4 regions of the Streptomyces capillispiralis genome follow, and region 3 is predicted to be linked to each of the others. Evidence: riboswitches for the same ligand, from Rfam matches in the RefSeq annotation. Region 3 holds a riboswitch; each other region holds the start of a gene.
What was found. A riboswitch is a leader RNA that binds a small molecule or an ion and turns the genes downstream of it on or off. The one in region 3 is predicted to bind cyclic di-AMP.
Positions count from the first base shown of each region.

Region 1: linked by a shared signal. The riboswitch ahead of FHX78_RS20200 (transglycosylase family protein) and the one ahead of FHX78_RS08210 (M23 family metallopeptidase) in region 3 are both predicted to bind cyclic di-AMP.
Region 2: linked by a shared signal. The riboswitch ahead of FHX78_RS14215 (transglycosylase SLT domain-containing protein) and the one ahead of FHX78_RS08210 (M23 family metallopeptidase) in region 3 are both predicted to bind cyclic di-AMP.
Region 4: linked by a shared signal. The riboswitch ahead of FHX78_RS03685 (M23 family metallopeptidase) and the one ahead of FHX78_RS08210 (M23 family metallopeptidase) in region 3 are both predicted to bind cyclic di-AMP.

Region 1 is NZ_VIWV01000001.1:4,644,135-4,649,308, forward strand. Features, by position in the region: gene FHX78_RS20190 (cytochrome P450 family protein) at 1-509, shown strand, start outside; gene FHX78_RS20195 (LysM peptidoglycan-binding domain-containing protein) at 705-1,691, shown strand; cyclic di-AMP (ydaO/yuaA leader) riboswitch at 1,897-2,064, shown strand; gene FHX78_RS20200 (transglycosylase family protein) at 2,068-2,766, shown strand; gene eno (phosphopyruvate hydratase) at 2,999-4,279, shown strand; gene FHX78_RS20210 (FtsB family cell division protein) at 4,391-4,867, shown strand; gene FHX78_RS20215 (DUF501 domain-containing protein) at 4,900-5,174, shown strand, end outside.
Region 2 is NZ_VIWV01000001.1:3,393,125-3,398,298, forward strand. Features, by position in the region: gene FHX78_RS14205 (polyprenyl synthetase family protein) at 1-295, opposite strand, end outside; cyclic di-AMP (ydaO/yuaA leader) riboswitch at 954-1,124, shown strand; gene FHX78_RS14215 (transglycosylase SLT domain-containing protein) at 1,128-1,607, shown strand; gene FHX78_RS14220 (HAD family hydrolase) at 1,571-2,503, opposite strand; gene FHX78_RS14225 (GNAT family N-acetyltransferase) at 2,748-3,818, shown strand; gene FHX78_RS14230 (glycosyltransferase family 2 protein) at 3,916-5,174, shown strand, end outside.
Region 3 is NZ_VIWV01000001.1:2,037,662-2,042,835, reverse strand. Features, by position in the region: gene FHX78_RS08225 (DNA gyrase/topoisomerase IV subunit A) at 1-98, opposite strand, end outside; gene FHX78_RS08220 (M16 family metallopeptidase) at 626-1,999, shown strand; gene FHX78_RS08215 (M16 family metallopeptidase) at 1,996-3,384, shown strand; cyclic di-AMP (ydaO/yuaA leader) riboswitch at 3,587-3,751, shown strand; gene FHX78_RS08210 (M23 family metallopeptidase) at 3,764-4,537, shown strand; gene FHX78_RS08205 (GntR family transcriptional regulator) at 4,743-5,174, shown strand, end outside.
Region 4 is NZ_VIWV01000001.1:931,099-936,272, forward strand. Features, by position in the region: gene FHX78_RS03670 (MBL fold metallo-hydrolase) at 1-148, opposite strand, end outside; gene FHX78_RS03675 (GNAT family N-acetyltransferase) at 180-677, opposite strand; gene FHX78_RS03680 (SGNH/GDSL hydrolase family protein) at 674-1,459, opposite strand; gene FHX78_RS03685 (M23 family metallopeptidase) at 1,662-2,591, opposite strand; cyclic di-AMP (ydaO/yuaA leader) riboswitch at 2,594-2,757, opposite strand; gene FHX78_RS03690 (alpha-galactosidase) at 3,072-5,141, opposite strand.

The DNA.
Region 1 (5,174 bases), 2.6 Mb from region 3:
CCACCGTCAACCTCATCGGCAACGGCACCTACGCCCTGCTCACCCACCCCGGCCAGCGCGAGCGCCTGCAACGGGCCCTGGCCGCGGGCGACCGGGGACTGCTGGAGACGGGTGTCGAGGAACTCCTGCGCTACGACGGCCCCGTGGAGCTCGCCACCTGGCGGTTCGCCACCGAGCCGGTCACCATCGGCGGACAGCGCGTCGCGGCCGGCGACCCGGTCCTCGTCGTCCTCGCCGCCGCCAACCGGGACCCGGAGCGGTTCGACGGCCCGGACGTGCTCGACCTCGGCCGCCGCGACAACCAGCACCTGGGATACGGCCACGGCATCCACTACTGCCTGGGCGCCCCGCTGGCCCGTCTGGAGGGGCAGACCGCGCTCGCCACGCTGCTGACCCGGCTGCCGGATCTGCGGCTCGCCGTGGAACCGGCCGAACTGCGGTGGCGCGGCGGACTCATCATGCGCGGACTGCGCACGCTGCCGGTGGAGTTCACTCCTGCGCACACCTGAGGGCCGACCGCCGCGCCCAGTGCCCCGGAGCGGACCAGCGCAAACATGACTCGCCCTCAACTCTGTGATCTTCACGTGATCTGCGCGGCATGAACTTGTGACAAGTGATCCTCTGCCGATACGTTCACCCATCAGCGCGGCCCTTCGGCTTCACTCGCCGCGCGGGTCATCGCTGTCTCGCGAAAGGTCTCCCGCATGCTCTCCGGGAACGGTCGGCACCGCCGCCCCCGCCAGGCTCCGGCTCTTCTCGTCGCGGCCGGAGTGACCGGCTCCGCCATCGCCATCCCGCTCCTCGGAGCCGGCAGCGCCAGCGCGGCCGACGGCGCGACCTGGGACCGCGTCGCGGAGTGCGAGAGCGGCGGCTCCTGGAGCCAGAACACCGGCAACGGTTATTACGGCGGCCTGCAGTTGACCCAGGACGACTGGGAGGCCTACGGCGGCCTGGACTACGCGTCGAGCGCCGACCAGGCCAGCCGGGGCCAGCAGATAGCCGTGGCCGAGCGGGTCCTCGCCGACCAGGGCGTCGGCGCGTGGCGCACCTGCGGCCTGCTCGCGGGCCTGGACCAGGACTCGGCGTCGGTCGACATCGACACGGGTGTCGCGGAGGACTCGACGCCGGACCCGTCCGGATCGCCGGACTCCGGTGACGCGTCCGCCTCCTCCTCGCCGTCGCCCACGTCCGAGCCGTCGTCCACCGCGGACGCCACGGAGGGTTCGAAGTCCCCGGAGGGCGCGGAGAGCCCGGAGAGCACGGCCGACGCGTCCGCCGACGCCTCCGTCGGGACCGACACCGGCACCTCCCCCTCCGCTTCGGCCACCCCGAAGACCGACGAGTCGGACAAGCTGGGGCAGACCGACGGCTCTTCGGGCCTCACCGGAACCGAGGGCACCGGCTCCGGCCGTCACCGCGGCGGCAGCGCCGAGGAGGGCGTGACCGAGGACCGTACGTCCGAGTCGTCCGGCCGGCACGCCTCGCGCGGCGACGACGCCTCGCGCGACGCCGCCGACGGCTCCTACACCGTGCGCACCGGGGACAGCCTGTCGTCCATCGCCGACTCCCTTGAGCTGGACGGCGGGTGGCGCGCCCTGTACGCGGAGAACGAGCAGGTCGTCGGCACCGACCCGGACCTCATCCTGCCGGGCCAGGAGCTCGCTGTCGGGGTCGAACCGGGCGAAAAGTGACGCCCGAAAACGCCTGGGCACGGCGGCAGTTGGCGTCATGATTCGCGGCGAATGTCCGATTTAAAGGCTGTGAGAGATAGGTCTCAGAAGCCCTGATCGTCTTTGTCATTCCGCCGATCACGTGCCTACGGTCGAGACCGCTCGCCAATGCGGGCCCCGGCCGCCGCAACGCCGAATCCTGCCAGTGGCGGCCCGGGAACAGTCGTCGCGTCATGCGCCGTAGGCAGGAGCGGGGGACCCAAGGTAAGTGCCGGGCCCAGCAGTTGTGGCTGGCTCGGCTTGGGGTGAAGCCGCGGTTCGTGAGAGCCGTGGCCGGGCAACTCAACCGGCCCGAACCCGACAGCTCACCTCGCAGGCGTCGGTGAGGGGATCAACCATGCTGTTTTCCGGCAAGGGCAAGCACCGCCGTCCGTCCAAGGCCACCCGCGCCATCGCCGTCACCGGTGTCGTCGGTGCCGCCGTCGCCGCCCCGCTGATGGCGGCCGGCAACGCCTCCGCCGCCACCGCCTCCGAGTGGGACGCCGTCGCCCAGTGCGAGTCCGGCGGCAACTGGTCCATCAACACCGGCAACGGCTACTACGGCGGTCTGCAGTTCTCCGCCTCCACCTGGGCCGCGTACGGCGGCACCGCGTACGCCGCCTCCGCCGACCGGGCCAGCAAGGCCCAGCAGATCGAGATCGCCGAGAAGGTCCTCGCGGGCCAGGGCAAGGGTGCCTGGCCGGTCTGCGGCGTGAACCTGTCGAACACCCCGTACAGCGGCGGTGGCTCCGCGCAGGGCACCGAGAGCCAGGGCACCGGCTCCGCCGAGACCCGCGAGACCGAGCAGAAGGCCTCCCGCTCCGCCGAGCGCCCGGCCGCCGAGCAGAAGGCGGAGAAGAAGACCGTCACCACCCCGACCGGCAAGAAGGTCGCCAAGGGTGACGGCGAGTACAAGGTCGTCAAGGGTGACACCCTCAGCACGATCGCCGAGGAGCACGGCGTCGAGGGCGGCTGGGCGAAGCTGTTCGACCTGAACGGCGACATCGTCGAGGACGCCGACCTCATCTACCCGGGCCAGCAGCTGCACCTCAAGTAAGCGGCAGCCCCCTGCTCCCCGCCCCGGTGCGTCTCCCCCCGTACGCACCGGGGCGGGGTTTTTTCGCGCGGGTTTCCGGATTCGGCTTTGTTCCGTTCGGAAACAATTTACGCTCGGTTCTGTCCACGGGGCGGTCGACCGGCTGGCCGATCGCCCGGAGCCGGTTAGGCTCGGACTCGCAGGACCCACCGTGGTCCCGCCCACCCGCGTCACATCCAAGAAGGAGATGCTCGTGCCGTCCATCGACGTCGTCGTAGCCCGGGAAATCCTGGACTCCCGAGGCAACCCCACGGTCGAGGTCGAGGTCGGCCTCGACGACGGCAGCACGGGTCGTGCCGCCGTCCCGTCCGGCGCCTCCACCGGCGCCTTCGAGGCCATCGAACTCCGTGACGGCGATGCCAACCGTTACCTGGGCAAGGGCGTCGAGAAGGCCGTGCTGGCCGTCATCGAGCAGATCGGCCCGGAGCTCGTCGGCTACGACGCCACCGAGCAGCGCCTGATCGACCAGGCGATGTTCGACCTGGACGCCACCGACAACAAGGGCTCCCTCGGCGCCAACGCCATCCTCGGTGTCTCGCTCGCCGTTGCCCACGCCGCCTCCGAGGCGTCGGACCTGCCGCTCTTCCGCTACCTGGGCGGCCCCAACGCGCACCTGCTGCCGGTGCCGATGATGAACATCCTGAACGGCGGCTCGCACGCCGACTCCAACGTGGACATCCAGGAGTTCATGATCGCCCCGATCGGCGCGGAGTCCTTCTCCGAGGCCCTGCGCTGGGGCGCCGAGGTCTACCACACGCTGAAGAAGGTCCTGAAGAGCAAGGGCCTGGCCACCGGCCTCGGCGACGAGGGCGGCTTCGCCCCGAACCTCGGCTCCAACCGCGAGGCCCTCGACCTCATCCTCGAGGCCATCAAGGAAGCCGGCTACACCCCCGGCGAGCAGATCGCCCTCGCCCTCGACGTCGCCGCCTCCGAGTTCTACAAGGACGGCGTCTACACCTTCGAGGGCAAGGAGCGCAGCGCCGCCGAGATGACCGAGTACTACGCGGAGCTCGTCGACGCGTACCCGCTCGTCTCCATCGAGGACCCGCTGTTCGAGGACGACTGGGAGGGCTGGAAGGTCCTCACCGGCAAGCTCGGTGACAAGGTCCAGATCGTCGGCGACGACCTGTTCGTCACCAACCCCGAGCGCCTGGCCCGCGGCATCGAGGAGGGCGCCGCCAACGCCCTGCTGGTCAAGGTCAACCAGATCGGTTCGCTGACCGAGACCCTGGACGCCGTCGAGCTGGCCCAGCGCAACGGCTTCAAGTGCATGATGTCCCACCGCTCCGGCGAGACCGAGGACGTCACCATCGCCGACCTGGCCGTCGCCACCAACTGCGGCCAGATCAAGACCGGCGCCCCGGCCCGCTCCGAGCGCGTCGCCAAGTACAACCAGCTGCTGCGCATCGAGGAGATCCTCGACGACGCCGCGGTGTACGCCGGCCGCAGCGCGTTCCCGCGCTTCAAGGGCTGAGCGCCGCCCGCACAGGCGGCGTCGTCCGTACGTCCCCGTACTCGGTCCCGTACCGTGTGCGGGGACGTACGCACGTATGACCACGCACGCAGGCGAACCGGAGGCGGAGACATGGCGGTGAAGGACCGGGACCGTTTCTCCACCGCGACCAGGATCCGGCTGATCGGTGAGCAGACCGCGGCACGGGTGTACCGCTCGCAGACCAAGCGCCAGGCCCGCCGCTCGCGGCTGACCGGCCGGGCGGCGCTGCTCGCCCTGGTGGTCTGCTCGCTGATCGTGGCCCTCGCCTACCCCATGCGGCAGTACGTCTCCCAGCGCGCGGAGATCGCCGACCTCCAGCAGGAGCAGGACGAGACCCGGCAACGGGTCGAGCGGCTGCGGGACATGAAGGCGCGCTGGCAGGACGACGCCTACGCCGAGCAGGAGATCCGCCGGCGGCTGCACTACGTCATGCCCGGCGAGACCGGCTACATCGTCATCGACCCGGGTACGGCGAAGACGGCCCGCACGGATCTGGAAGCCGCCGACCGCCCCTGGTACGCGAACGTCTGGGACGGCGTCGACAAGGCCGACGCCGCCGCCCAGTGACCTCCGATACGGAAAGCCCCGGAAAGACAGGTATGGAAACCCCTCCGCCCACGACCCCGCGCACCGAGCCCACCGAGGCGGACGTCGAGGCCTTCAAGCAGCAGCTCGGGCGGCCCCCTCGCGGGCTGCGCGCCATCGCGCACCGCTGCCCCTGCGGGCAGCCGGACGTCGTGGAGACCGCGCCGAGGCTGCCCGACGGCACCCCCTTCCCGACGCTGTACTACCTCACCTGCCCCCGGGCCGCCTCGGCGATCGGGACGCTGGAGGCGAACGGCGTGATGAAGGAGATGACCGAGCGGCTGGGCAC
Region 2 (5,174 bases), 1.4 Mb from region 3:
CGTCCATCACGTCGTCGTGGTACAGCGTGGCCAGGTGGGTCAGCTCCACGACGACGGCGGAGGGCACGACCCCGGGCGCGTAGGGGTCGCCGAACTGGGCGGAGAGCATCACGAGCAGCGGGCGGAACCGCTTGCCGCCGGCCCGCACCAGGTGCTGGGCGGCCTCCGTGATGAAGGGCACCTCGCTCTTGGTGGCCTCGAGCAGCCCCTCCTCGACAGCCGTCAATCCGGCCTGGACATCGGCTTCCAGAACCTGGTCCCGCACGCTCAGCCCGAACGGCCCGACGACGGTCACGAGGGGTCTCCTGTCTGCTGGTGTCTACTGGCGATTACACGGTTTGTCGATAGGTCGCTGCCATCACTCAAGTCAGCGTATCCGGTCACGTTTCGATCACCGCCAGCACCCAGGGTCACAAGCCGGGCGATACGGGATCAGGGGCGGAGTGATTTTGATCGGTTGATCACAAGGGACATTCTCCGACTTTCCGCCGCGCGTCGATCCACTCCCCGACACGGCCGCCGCCCCCGCCCCTCGACCGCTCCCCGGCCCACTCCCCGGCCCGCTCCTCACCCCGCCCGCCGGCCCGCTCCCCGGCCCGCTCCTCGACCCATTCCTCGGCCCGCTCTTCGGCACGCGCACCATCCTGCCCGCCCCTCCGCCCGATTTGCCGTAAATACCAAGCGGAATCCGCTTGGTGAGCAATGCTCCACCGGCGCGTGATCAGTGAAGTGAGTCACGCGCGCGGCACCGCGTCCACCACACCCCCGCTCCCGCGTCCGCCCGCGCCCCGGCGCCGAGTTGACCCTTGGCGACAGCAAAGGATCAAGCACCCCAAACCCCCCATTGGAAGATCAAACGGCATACCGGGTGATGCCCACACTTGTTCCCGACATGTGCTCTCGCATACGTTCCGGGCCTGCCGGGTGGACGCCCAGTCCTGCCGCCACCCGCACCACACCCAACGACGAACTCACGCACGGCAGGAGCGGGGGACCCAGGTAAGTCGCCGGGCCGGCCATCGCGCCGGAACGGCTAGGGGTGAAGCCGTGCCCTCAGGGGCACGGCCGGGCACTCTCCCGCCCGAACCCGACAGCTCACCTCGCAGGCGTAGGAGAGGAACCCAGACATGCCCGCACACGGTCAGCACCGCCGCTCCGGCGCCCGCCGCCTCGTCCGCTCCCTCGCCGTCGCCGGTACCGGCGTCGCCGTGGTCGCCCTGCCGCTGTTCGGCGCCACCAGCGCCTCCGCGCAGACCACGACGGCCGCCACGGCCACCACGGCCTACCCGGACAACCTCGACGGCTGGATCCGCGAGTCCCTGTCCGTCATGGCGCAGCACGGCATCCCGGGCAGCTACGAGGCCATCCACCGCAACATCATGCGCGAGTCCTCCGGCAACCCGGCCGCCATCAACCTCTGGGACTCGAACGCCGCCGCCGGCACCCCGTCGAAGGGCCTGCTCCAGGTCATCGACCCGACCTTCCAGGCGTACCACGTGCCCGGCACCCCCTTCGACCCGTACGACCCGGTCGCCAACATCACGGCGGCCTGCAACTACGCCGCCGACCGCTACGGCTCGATCGACAACGTCTTCGGCGCGTACTGAGGCGCGGATCCGGACCGCGGCCCGGGGACGTCCCGGGCCGTGTCCCCGGACAGGTCCTGGGCCGCCCGCCGGCGGACGGGCCCGGACGGGCCGCCGAACAGCCGCTCGAGGACGACGGCCACGCCGTCGTCCTCGTTCGACGCGGTGACCTCGTCAGCCACCGCCTTCAGCTCGGGGTGGGCGTTGGCCATGGCGACGCCACGGGCCGCCCAGTCGAACATGGGGATGTCGTTCGGCATGTCGCCGAAGGCGAGGGCGTGCTCCGGGCTCAGCCCCAGGTGCTCGGCGGCCAGCGCCAGCCCCGTCGCCTTGGTGACCCCGCACGGCTGGAGCTCCACCGTGCCCGGCCCCGACATGGTCACCGTGGCCAGCGAACCGACCACCGACCGGGCCGCCGCCGCCAACGCGTCGTCGGACAGCCGGGCGTGACGCAGCAGCACCTTGCTGATCGGCCGGTCCCACAGGTCACCGCGCCGCTCGACCCGTACGGCGGGCAGGGTCGGGTGCGGCATCAGATAGCCGGGCTCGATCAGCGTCAGCCCGTCGACCCCGTCCTGGTCGACCGCGGCGTACACCTCCCCCACTTCGGCCTCGATCTTGCCGAGCGCGGTCTCCGCCAGTTCCCGGTCCAGCGTGACCGACCACAGCAGGCGGTCCGCGCCGGCGTCGTACACCTGCGCGCCCTGTCCGCACACCGCGAGCCCCGTACTGCCGAGGTCGTCCAGGAGCGGCCGCACTCTGGGGGCCGGGCGCCCCGTCACCACGAGGTGCTCGGCACCGGCCCGCGCCACCCGCGCGAGCGCGGCGACGGACCGGTCGGAGAGGGTGTCGTCGCCGCGCAGCAGCGTCCCGTCCAGATCGGTGGCGATGAGTGAATATGCGGTGGGTGCGGCCATGATCAGAGAATACGGACAACACGACGGTCCGCCTCACATCGCCCGGAACCGCTTGCGCGACCGCGTCCGTCACGCTAGAGAAGCGTTCCGCCATCACCGGGTACGGACTGGTTGAGGACGGTGCGGACCTCTTTCCCCGTTTGGCAAGAACATGCTCCGCTATCTACCGTCCACCTGCTCCCGGGCGGTACCTTCCAAGGGTCCAGGGGGGACTTGATCGGGGGGTCAGGTGAGCAGTGGACGCATGCGCGTGCTGAGGCCCGAGGAGCTCGGCGAGGGGGAACGGGAGCGCTGGCGGGAACTGCGCGCCGCGACGGACGCACCACGCAATCCGTTCATGGAACCGGAGTTCACCACCGCCGTCGGCCGGGTCCGGCCGCAGGCCAGGATCGCGGTGCTGTACGAGGGGGCGGAACCGGCGGGCTTCCTGCCGTACGAGCGGGGCGCGCTGGGACAGGGCCGGGCGATAGGGCTCGGGGTGTCCGACTGCCAGGGCGCGGTGCTGGGCCCCGGGCACACCCCGGAGACCGCTGAACTGCTGCGGGCCTGCTCGCTGTCGAGCTTCGCCTTCGACAACCTGGAGGCCGGGCAGGGGCTGTTCGTGCCGTACGCGGCCGAGGAGCACGCCACCTACGTCATCGACGTGGAGAAGGGCTACGAGACCTACGAGTCGGTGCTGCGCACCCAGTCGCCCAAGTTCCTCAAGACCACCCTCGCCAAGGAGCGCAGGCTCGGCCGGCAGGCCGGACCGGTGCGGTTCGTCTTCGACGAACGCGACCCGGCCGCGCTGCGCGCCCTCATGGAATGGAAGTCGGCGCAGTACCGCAGGACGGGGCGCCGGGACCGTTTCGCGCGGGAGTGGATCACCCGGCTCGTGGGGCGGCTCGCCGAGACCCGGGCGCCGCAGTGCACGGGCACGCTGTCGGTGCTCTACGCCGGCGACCGACCCGTCGCCGCGCACTTCGGCCTGCGTTCCGCCACCGTCCTGGCCTGCTGGTTCCCGGCGTACGACCCGGAGTTCGCGAAGTTCTCGCCCGGTCTGGTGCTGCATCTGCGGATGGCCGAGGCGGCGGCGGCCGAGGGCATCGGCCTGCTCGACCTGGGGCGCGGGCCGGCCGAGTACAAGGACTCGCTGAAGACCGGCGAACTCGCCGTCCACGAAGGGGCGGTGACCCGCCCGGGCGTGGGGGCCGCGCTGCACTGGCTGGGCCGCGAGCCCGCGCGCCGGGCGCACGGTTTCGTCCGCGCCCGCCCGCGGCTGGCGTCGCTGGCGTCGCGCACGCTGAAGGGCGCGGCTCGGCTGCGCCGGTCCTGAGGAGGGGGAGGAAGGACGTATGTCCGGCAGAACGGGAGCGGACGCGCGGACGTCGCGTACGCAGGAGGAGATACGGCGGTTCCTGGCCATCGGCGCGGTGCAGGTCGCCGACATCGACCTGGACGGTGACGAGGCCGCGCCCAGACCGGGGCCGGGCAGCCCGCCGGTGACACACGGCGAGGTGTTCCTGCTGGTCAGACGGTCCGGCCGGCCGGTGGCCACCCTACTGACGCGGGTCCCCGAGGGAGCGGACCCCCGGGCCACGCTCCTCCGGGCGGCACGGGAGGCGGCCACGGGGGACGCACGGGGGACGGACCCGGGGGACGTGCCGGGGGCGGGGACGCCCGGGACGACGCCGCTGCCCTTCGCCTCGGTCGTCGTGGCCACCCGGGAGCGGGCCGGGCAACTCGCCAGGGCGCTGGACTCGCTGCTCGCGCAGGAGCACCCGCGCTTCGAGGTGGTCGTCGTCGACAACGCGCCCGTGACCGGCGAGACGCGCGAGCTGGTGGAGCGCAAGTACGGCGAGCGGGTGCGGTACGTGTGCGAGCCGGTGCCCGGACTCGCGGTGGCGCACAACCGGGGCCTGGCCGAGGTCCGCGGCGAGGTGATCGCGTTCACCGACGACGACGTGGTCGCCGACCCCCGCTGGCTGGCCGAACTGACCGCGCCCTTCGCCGCCGACCCCCGGCTCGGCTGCGCCACCGGCCTGATCCTGCCCGCCCGGCTGCGCACCCCGGCCCAGGTCCTGCTGGAGAGCCACGGCGGCTTCGCGAAGGGCTTCACGCCGACGACGTACGACCCCGGCGACCCGCCCCGTGACGAGCCGCTGTTCCCCTTCACCGCGGGCCGCTTCGGCTCCGGCGCGAACATGGCCTTCCGCACGGAGGTGCTGCGCGCCGTCGGCGGCTTCGACCCGGCCACCGGCGCCGGGACGCCCGCCCGGGGCGGCGACGACCTGTACGGCTTCGTCCGCGTCCTCGCCCAGGGACACCGGCTGCACTACACGCCGTACGCCCTGGTGTGGCACCACCACCGGGAGGGCTGGGCCGATCTGGAGACCCAGGCGTACGGCTACGGCGCCGGCCTCACCGCCTACCTCACCGCGATCCTGGTCAACCGGCCGACGCTGCTGCCGGCGTTCCTCGCCCGACTGCCGCGCGGTCTCGCCCGCGCCCGCGCGCTGACCGCGGTGCGCGACACGGACACCGGCGGCGCCGCGCCCGGCGGGCACGACAGCCGCACCCATCCCTGGCCGCGCCGCCTGTCGCGGCTTCAGCGCAGGGGGATGCTGTACGGGCCGGTCGGCTATCTGCGGGCGCGGCGGGCGCCGGCCGGCCGCGCGGGGAAGGAGACGGG
Region 3 (5,174 bases):
AGGAAGGAGCCCTGCATCTCGTCGACGACGTCGATGTCGAGGATCTTCTCCTCGTACGAGTCGTCGGGCGGCGGGGTCTTCGTGCTGCGGCGGGCCATCGCTGCCGGCTCCTTGCTGAAGCGTGTGACGGGATCTGACGCGGACCATTGTGGACCGTCGCACTGACAAGCGGGACCAAGACCCGGCTCCGGCCGTCCGGCGCGGGCGGGTGGCGACGGCGCGAGAAGGGTACGGGGGAGTGCGCGGCCGGCCCCGCGCGGGGTTGCCGGTCGGCGGGGCGACTTGGGCGGGGGCGGGTCGCGCGGCCGGGGTGCGCGCGGTGCCTCCCGCACTCCCGGGCGCTCGCCACCCGGCGTGGTTCGCCCGTGAGGAACACGGGGACAGCTCGCCTGCCCGCGGCCGCGTGGGCCAGGGACCGCGCGGGCGGCCCGCCCCGCCCGTGGTGCCGTTGTCTGAGGCCGGGACCCCAGCCTCCACACCGGCATCACGTGTCCCACCAGGTTCTCGCTCTCGGCGTAGCCGGCCCGGCCGGGAACTTCACCGGCCGTCCGCACGCTTGCATACAGTGGCAGGACCGGCAGAAACGGCGGTTTCGACAACCGCCTCCGCGATCGAAGGGACGTACATGCCCATGGGTCACACGGCCACAGCCCAGGCAGGCTCCGGCGGCCTGACAGCGACCGAGCACCGCCTGGCCAACGGCCTGCGCGTGGTGCTCTCCGAGGACCACCTGACCCCGGTCGCCGCGGTGTGCCTCTGGTACGACGTGGGTTCGCGTCACGAAGTCAAGGGACGTACCGGTCTGGCTCACCTTTTCGAGCACCTGATGTTCCAGGGATCCGCCCAGGTCAAGGGGAACGGCCACTTCGAGCTGGTCCAGGGCGCCGGCGGCTCCCTCAACGGCACCACCAGTTTCGAGCGCACCAACTACTTCGAGACCATGCCCGCCCACCAGCTGGAGCTCGCCCTCTGGCTGGAGGCCGACCGCATGGGCTCCCTGCTGACCGCCCTGGACGACGAGTCCATGGAGAACCAGCGGGACGTCGTCAAGAACGAGCGCCGCCAGCGCTACGACAACGTCCCCTACGGCACGGCCTTCGAGAAGCTGACCGCGCTCGCCTACCCGGAGGGCCACCCGTACCACCACACGCCGATCGGCTCGATGGCGGACCTGGACGCGGCGACCCTGGAGGACGCCCGCCAGTTCTTCCGCACCTACTACGCGCCGAACAACGCCGTGCTGTCCGTCGTCGGCGACATCGACCCGGAGCAGACGCTCGCCTGGATCGAGAAGTACTTCGGCTCCATCCCCTCCCACGACGGCAAGCCCGCACCGCGCGACGGTTCGCTCCCCGACGTCATCGGCGGGCAGCTGCGCGAGATCGTGGAGGAGGAGGTCCCCGCGCGGGCGCTGATGGCCGCCTACCGGCTGCCGGAGGACGGCACGCGCGCGTGCGACGCGGTGGACCTGGCCCTCACCGTCCTCGGCGGCGGCGAGTCCTCCCGGCTCTACAACCGGCTGGTACGGCGCGACCGCACGGCCGTCGCCGCCGGGTTCGGCCTGCTCCGGCTGGCCGGGGCGCCCTCCCTGGGCTGGCTGGACGTGAAGACGTCCGGCGACGTGGAGGTGCCCGTCATCGAGGCCGCCATCGACGAGGAGCTCGCCCGCTTCGCCGACGAGGGCCCCACGGCCGAGGAGATGGAGCGCGCCCAGGCCCAGCTGGAGCGCGAGTGGCTCGACCGGCTCGGCACGGTCGCGGGCCGCGCCGACGAACTGTGCCGGTACGCCGTCCTGTTCGGCGACCCCCAGCTCGCCCTGACCGCCGTCCAGCGCGTGCTCGACGTGACGGCGGAGGAGGTGCAGGAGGTCGCGAAGTCCCGCCTGCGCCCCGACAACCGCGCGGTGCTCGTCTACGAGCCCGTCGCCCCCGAGGCCGAGGACACCGAGGAAGCCGCCGCAGTCGCCGGCACCGACGAGAACGAGGAGGCGGCCAAGTGACCGAGCTCGCCACGATGGACTTCCACCCGCAGCCCCAGGCGGGCGAGGCCAGGCCCTGGGCCTTCCCGGCCCCCGAGCGCGGCACGCTGGACAACGGCCTGACGGTGCTGCGCTGCCACCGCCCCGGCCAGCAGGTCGTCGCCGTGGAGGTGATCCTCGACGCGCCCCTGGAGGCCGAGCCGGCCGGCCTCGACGGCGTCGCCACGATCATGGCGCGGGCCTTCTCCGAGGGCACCGACAAGCACTCCGCCGAGGAGTTCGCCGCCGAACTGGAGCGCTGCGGCGCCACCCTGGACGCGCACGCCGACCACCCCGGGGTCCGCCTCAGCCTGGAGGTCCCGGCCTCACGGCTCGCCAAGGGCCTCGGACTGGTCGCGGACGCCCTCAGGGCGCCCGCGTTCGCCGACAGCGAGGTCGAGCGGCTGGTCCGCAACCGCCTCGACGAGATCCCGCACGAGCTGGCCAACCCCTCCCGCCGCGCGGCGAAGGAGCTCTCCAAGGAGCTGTTCCCGGCGAGTTCGCGCATGTCGCGTCCCCGCCAGGGCACCGAGGAGACGGTCGAGGGCATCGACTCGGCGGCCGTGCGCGCCTTCTACGAGCAGCACGTCCGCCCCGCCACGGCGACCGCGGTGGTCGTCGGTGACCTCACCGGCATCGACCTGGACGCGCTGCTCGGCGACACCCTGGGCGCCTGGACCGGCTCCCCGGGCAAGCCGCGCCCCGTCCCGGCCGTGGTCGCCGACGACACCGGCCGGGTCGTCATCGTGGACCGCCCCGGCGCCGTCCAGACGCAGCTGCTGATCGGCCGCATCGGACCCGACCGGCACGACCGCGTGTGGCCCGCGCAGGTGCTCGGCACCTACTGCCTCGGCGGCACCCTCACCTCCCGTCTGGACCGCGTCCTGCGCGAGGAGAAGGGCTACACCTACGGCGTGCGGTCGTTCGGGCAGGTCCTCAGGTCCGCCCCGGACGGCACGGGCGCGGCGATGCTGGCCATCAGCGGCTCCGTCGACACCCCGAACACCGGTCCCGCCCTCGGCGACCTGTGGACGGTGCTGCGCACCCTCGCCGCGGAAGGACTGACCGACGCGGAACGCGACGTCGCCGTGCAGAACCTCGTCGGCGTGGCGCCGCTGAAGTACGAGACCGCCGCGGCCGTCGCGAGCACCCTGGCCGACCAGGTCGAGCAGCACCTGCCCGACCACTACCAGGCGGACCTGTACCGGCAGTTGGCCGCGACCGGCACCGTGGAGGCCACCGCGGCGGTCGTCAAGGCCTTCCCGGTGGACCGCCTGGTGACCGTCCTCGTCGGGGACGCGGCGCAGATCAAGGCGCCCGTCGAGGCCCTCGGCATCGGGGAAGTCACCGTCGTTACGGCCGAGTAGCGAGCCGCGGAGGCGCACACGCGCGTGAGGCCCTGGTGACACGCGAGTCACCAGGGCCCACTCATGCCCGAATTGCGACGGAGGATGCCCGTCTGCCCTGTGGGATGCGCTACAAAAGCCGTGATCCGCTTGGGGATCGAAAGATCTCCCGCTTAGCGTCTTCCGGGCTGTTCGTCGGGCAGTGCGCCGCACCCGCGGCAGCGGACAGCCATCGCCGAGTCCCCGTACGGCGCGAGCCAGGGGAGCCGGGGACCCACCGTAGTCCCTGGGGTGAATCGGACGCCCGCGCGTGTCGTGAGGGAGTCCGTAGGAGACCTTCCTGCTCCGAACCCGTCAGCTAACCCGGTAGGCGAGAGGGAAGGAAAGGACCAGCCTCCACATGGCGTTCACCCGCGCCTCCGGGAAACACCGTCGTCCGAGCCGGACGCAGCGCGGCACCGCCCGCGCGGCGGGCGTCGCGGCGCTCGCCACCTCCGGCGTCGTCGGTTCCCTCGCGGCCCCCGCGCTCGCCGCCGGACCGGCCGCCGCACAGACCGGCCTCACCCCCGTCGTCACCCTGGGCGACGCGGTCGCCGACCGGATCGACGCCCAGGCGGCCGCCCAGCACGAGGCCGCCCGGGAGGCCGCCGAGGCCGCCGCGCGGAAGGCGGCCGAGCAGGCCGCGCGCGAGAAGGCCGCCGAAGCGGCAGCCGAGGCCCGAGCGGAGAAGGAGCGCGCCGCGCGGGAGGCCGAGCGCAAGCGTCTCAACACCTTCGTCTCCCCGATCGCCGGCTCCTACGTGTCGACCGGCTACAAGAGCGGCGGCGCCGTCTGGTCCTCCGGCAGCCACACCGGTGTCGACTTCCACGCCGCGAGCGGCACCCCGGTCCGGTCGGTCGGCATCGGCACCGTCGTCGAGGCCGGCTGGGGCGGCGCCTACGGCAACCAGATCGTCATCAGGATGAACGACGGCACGTACACCCAGTACGGTCACCTGTCCTCCCTCGGCGTCTCGGTGGGTCAGCAGGTCACCGCAGGGCAGCAGATAGGCGTCTCCGGCGCGACCGGCAACGTCACCGGCGCGCACCTGCACTTCGAGGCCCGTACGACCGCCGAGTACGGCTCCGACATCGACCCCGTCGCCTACCTCCGCGCGCACGGCGTGAACCTCTGACACCCGCGGCCGGCCGCCCGCGCGGCGGCCCCGCTCACCGTGGCCCCGGCTCCCGAGCCGGGGCTTTCGGCGTTTCAGCGGGCCGCTTGTCCAAAAAATACGCATGGTTTCCGTACCCCCTTCGGAAAATCCCGCTGATTTCAATAGAGTCACGGAACACACGTCGATCTTCGACGTTTCACGGGGATTAAGCCGGAGGTCGGTCATGCGTATTCCCGCGCACTCGGTGTGCACGGCGATCCGGGACGACATCGTCGCGGGTGTCCACGAGCGCGGCAGCCGGCTCACCGAGGAACTCCTCGCCCGTCGTTACGGCGTCTCCCGCGTCCCCGTCCGGGAGGCCCTGCGCACGCTGGAGGCCGAGGGCTTCGTGGTGACCCGGCGCCATGCGGGCGCGTGCGTGGCGGAACCCACCGAGCAGGAGGCCGCCGACCTGCTGGAGATGCGCCTGCTGCTCGAGCCGCTCGGCGCCTCCCGCGCGGCACAGCGCCGCACCGAGGCCCATCTGAAGGTGCTGCGCGGCTTGGTCAGGCTCGGGCAGGAACGCGCCCGTCAGGGCAACAGCGAGGACCTGCGCTCCCTGGGCGGCTGGTTCCACGAGACGCTCGCCCAGGCCTCCGGCAGCCCGGCGCTGGCG
Region 4 (5,174 bases), 1.1 Mb from region 3:
TGGCGGTGCCTCCCGGGTTCTGGAACACGCCGTCCCTGAAGTGCGGGGATCTGCGGATGCGCGCCATGCGCTCGCCCGTGGGGTCCGCGCCGAAGGCCACGGGCCGCAGGGCGCTGAGCCCGGAGCTCGGAAGACGGAAAGCGGCCACGGTACCTCCAGGTCGTCGGTCAGACATTCCATTATGTGCGGCCGGTCCGGCGGGGCGGGGCCGGATGCGGGAGGGACGGCCGGTGCGGCCGGCGCACCATGAACACGTCCACCGGGTCCTCGGTCTCGGCCGTGAACCCGTGCCGTTCGTACAGCCGCCGGGCCGCACTGCCCCGCAGCACGTTCAGCCGGACGACGGCCCCGGCGCGGTCGCACCGCTCCAGCAGCGCGCGCAGCACGCCCGAGCCGATGCCGTCGCCCTGGTGCCCGGGCGCCAGGTAGAAGTGCTCCAGCCAGTGGGCGTCCTCCGCCGGCCGCAGCGCCACGCAGCCGGCGAAGGCGCCGCCCACCTCGATCACCCAGGTGTGGGCGGGGTCGAAGCCGTCCCGGAGCCGCTGCCGCACCCGTCGGCCGTCGTACCGTCCGAGCCGTTCCAGATCCGGGCGGAGCACCAGCGCGCGCAGTTCGGCCACCGCCTCGACGTCCGCCGCGGCCGCCGGCCGCACACGCCAGTCCCGCGTGATCGTCACGCCACCGACGCGATCCGTACCTTGATGTCGTCCGGCGACAGCGCGCCCTTGGCGGTCACGTGGTCCCCCGAGGACTCGCCGCGCAGCCGGCGGCCGATCCACGGCACCAGGTACTCGCGGGCCCAGTGGACGTCGTCCCGGCGGACCTCGAACGTGCCGCGGGGCGGCAGGGGCGGCCAGGGCTGTTCCGGGTCGGCGGGGACCTGGAGGCCCAGGGCCTGGCCCGCGCGGAGCGCCACGCGGGTGTGCCCCTCGGGTGACAGGTGCAGCCGGTCGGCGTCCCAGGCCCTGCGGTCCTGGACGCTCCTGAGGGACCACAGGTCGAGCACGGGGCAGCCGTACCGGTCGGCGACGGCCCGTACGTGCCCGTTGTACGTGGCGATCTTGCCGCGCAGGTGTTTGAGCAGGGGGACGCCGCGGGTGTCGAAGCCGGTCGTCACCATCACCGTGCCGGACACGGCGCTGAGCGCGGCGATCGCCCGCTCGAAACGCTCGGCCACCTCGTCCGGGTCGCTGCCCGGCCGGAGGATGTCGTTGCCGCCCGCACAGAACGAGACGAGATCGGGGGCGAGTTCGACGGCGCGGGGCACCTGGTCCGCCACGACCTGGTCCAGCAGTTTTCCGCGCACCGCGAGGTTCGTGTACTGGAAGTCGCCTTCGGGCCGGAGGTCGGCGAGAAGCACGGCGAACCGGTCGGCCCAGCCGACGAGCGCCCCGTCGGGGCCGGGATCGCCGACGCCCTCGGTGAAGCTGTCCCCCACCGCCACGTACGACCCGATCACTGTTCTGCTGTCATTCTTCGAATCGTCTGCCACAACCGCTCATGATTCACCTTGGAATGTGACCTACGCGACCGTAGGAATGGGTTGACGGTCGGTGAGATAAGACACTCTCAAAATGTTGGCCAACTACGGAATACGGCGAAGGCCGGACCCGGGGATCGGGGTCCGGCCTTCGGCGGCGTGTCAGGCGGTTCGCTCGGGGTCAGCCGATGGCGACACCCTTGGAGCGGAGGTAGGAGACCGGGTCGACGTCGGAGCCGTAGTCCGGCGTGGTGCGGATCTCGAAGTGCAGGTGCGGGCCGGTCGAGTTGCCGGTGGAGCCGGAGAGGCCGACCTGCTGGCCGCCGCTCACGGTCTGGCCGGCCGAGACGGACAGCGAGGACAGGTGGGCGTACTGGGCGTAGTAGCCGTCGGCGAGCTTGATGACGACCTGGTTCCCGTACGCGCCGGCCCAGCCCGCGGAGACGACCGTGCCGGAACCGACGGCCTTCAGCGAGGTGCCGGTCGGGACGGCGAAGTCGACACCGGTGTGGTAGCCGCTGGACCACATGCTGCCGGCCACCTTGTAGGCGGTGCCGAGGGATCCGCCGGGCACCGGGGAGCTGTGACCGGAGGTGTTCGCGGCCTGGTCGGTGGTCGTCTGCTGCGCGGAGGTGTCCGCCGAGGGCTGCTCGGACGGCTTCGCGGCGGGCTTCTCGGCCTTCGGCTCGGCGGAAGCGGCCGGGTCGGCGGAAGAGGACTTCTCCGGCGCGCTCTTGGCGGCCTCGCCGTCGAGGGAGAGCTTCAGACCGGGGTGGATGAGCGACGGGTCGTCACCGACGACCTCGCGGTTGTCCGCGTAGAGCTTCTTCCAGCCGCCGTCGACGTCCTGCGTCTCGGCGATCCTGGCGAGGTAGTCGCCGGCCTTCACGGTGTACGTGCGGGCGTCGTCGCTCTTCTGGGCGGCGGCCTTCTGGCCGGCCGCGGAAAGGGACTGGACGGCCTTCTCGGGGGCCGCCTGCGGCGTGGCGGCGTGCGCGCCGGTGGCGCCGAGGAGCGGCAGGGCGAGCGCGGCGCCACCGGTTCCGGCGACGGCTATGGAGCGGGTGAAACGCTGGGCCTTGGTACGGCGGTGCTTACCCTTCGCGGGCATGACGATTTCCTCTCCGGCGCCTACGAGGTGAGCTGTCGGGTTCGGACTGGAGATGCCCGGCCGCGCTTTCGCGCGGCTTAACCCCAAGCCGTTCCGGAGACCGGAACAGGCAGTCGTACCTGTGGGTCCCCCGCTCCTGCCGTACACGGGTCAGTGTGTGCGGGCTCCGGGCGGCGGCAGGATTAGGCGTCCGTCCGGATCGGTGGCGAACGTAAGCGACCCGGACGTGAAGGGACAAGCGCGAGGTTCTCCGGGTATGCCTTTTTCCGTGATCCACGGACGGAAAGGACGTCACCGAGCGTCGACCGGGATTCCGATTCCGCGCCGAATTCCCTTGCCATTGCTCGAAATTACGTGAACATGGCGACAACACATCGTCACGGATATGACGATGCTCACGCACCCCCTCCCCATCTCCCTTTCTTTCGGGGCACGTTATACCGAAGCTACTTAATCGGACAGAACGACCTAATCATCCAATCACAGGCGCCTCAGCCGGAACACCGCGGCGTCCAGATCCCCCCGCAGACCGGTGAGCAGCCCGTGGTGCAGCAGGACGGCACCACGGTGCACTTCGCCCGTTTCGAGGCATTCGTACGAGGCGGCCGGGTCGAGGCCGCGCAGCCGGAGCGCGGGCACGGGCTCCCCGTAGTGCTGCGCCTGAAGACAGGCGAGGACGACGGTGTCGTCGCCGAGGACGTACTGCACCGCGCTCAGCCCGCCCTCCGGCGGACGCAGCCGGTACAGGTCGCCGCGCTGCACCACGGGCCGGATCTCCTTGTAGAGCGCGACCCACTCCCGCGCCTCGGCGAGCTCCTCTCCGCTCCACCGCGCGAGGTCACCGCCGATGCCCAGCACTCCGGCCATCGCGCTGACGAACCGGAAGCGCAGCGTGCTGACCCGGCCGTTGAGCATCGCGTTCGGGCTGTCGGTGACCCAGGCGGCCATGACCCGGGCCGGGTGGAGCTGGCTGAAGCCGTGCTGGATGGCGAGCCGGTCGAGGGGGTCGGTGTTGTCCGAGGTCCACACCTGGTCGGTACGCGAGAGGACACCCAGGTCGATCCGGCCGCCGCCGCCCGAGCAGGATTCGAAGGCCACCCCCGGGTGGGCCGCCCGCAGCCGGTCCAGCAGGGCGTACAGCCCGCGCACGTGGTCGGTCCACAGCCGCTGCGGATACGGGTCGTCGGGCCAGCCCGCGTCGGTGAAGCAGCGGTTGAAGTCCCATTTCACGTAGTCGACGGGGGCGCCGGAGAGCAGCGCGTCGAGCCGGCGCCAGAGGTGCTCCCGCACGTCGTCGCGCGCGAGGTTGAGGACGAGCTGGTTGCGGAACTCCGTGCGCCGGCGCCCCGGCTGGAACTGCACCCAGTCGGGGTGCGCCCGGTACAGGTCGCTGTCGGGGTTGACCATCTCCGGCTCGACCCAGATGCCGAACCGCATCCCGAGCCCGTGCACATGGTCCGCGAGGGGCTTCAGGCCGCCCGGGAAGCGGTCGGGGTTGGGCGTCCAGTCGCCCAGTCCTGCCCGGTCGCCGGTGCGCGCGCCGAACCAGCCGTCGTCCACCACGAACAGCTCGACGCCCATCGCGGCGGCCCGTTCGGCGAGCGCCCGCTGCTGCTCCTCGCCGATGTCGAAGCCGGTGGCCTCCCAGGAGTTGAAGAGCACCGGCCGGTCCCGGTCCGCGTCGGGGACGACGAACGTCCGCTGGTAGGCGTGCCACGCGCGGCTCGCGCCGCCGAAGCCGCCGTCGCTCCACAGGCCCGCGAAGACCGGCGTGACGTACGTCTCGCCGGTGCCGAGCATCAGCAGGCCGGAGTCGTCGTGCCCCGCGCCGCCGGTGATCTGCACGCGGGCGTCGGGGAGGCGGTGCACACCGATGCGCCAAGACCCCGACCAGCCGAGGGCGCAGCCGTAGACCTCGCCCCGCTCCTCGGTCGCGTCGGTGTCGAGCGCGACCCACGGCAGGTGCTGGTGCCCGGTGTGACCGCGCCGGCTGCCGATGACCTTCTCCCCGTAGGTCAGCGGGGAGCGGGCCAGCCGGGACTCCGCGGCCCAGCGGCCGTGCAGCTGGGACAGCCGCCAGTGCTCCCGGTCGGGCAGGGTCCAGGTGGCGGAGTCGGCGCGCATCAGCTCGACCTCGGGTCCCCGGTTGTGCAGGGTCACCCAGCGCTCGACGACATCGCCGCGCATCCGGTAGTGCAGGGTCACGGTCAGCTCGCCGTCACGGAAGCACAGGCGCAGTTCGCCGTCGTCCGTCTCGTGCCCGTCGAAGACCCACTCGGTGCCCCGGCGTGCGCCGGCGCGCACGGACAGCGCGGGGCGGGTGAAGCGCGGACCGCCTTCGACCGGGTACTCCTCGCGCCCGTCCAGCCGGGACTCGAACGGCCAGTCGTCCGGCAGCGGGCGCCGCGCGAGGGCCTCCGCGTCGGCGGGCTCGATCCTCGGGCCCCAGTGCAGATGGACCAGTTCGTCCCGGTCCGTGACATGCAGCGCGTAGCCACTGGCCGGACCCGAGAGGAGCCAGGTACGGCCGTCCGGGGAGACCTGCGTCACTGAAGAGACCTGCGCCACCGAACCTCCCACAGA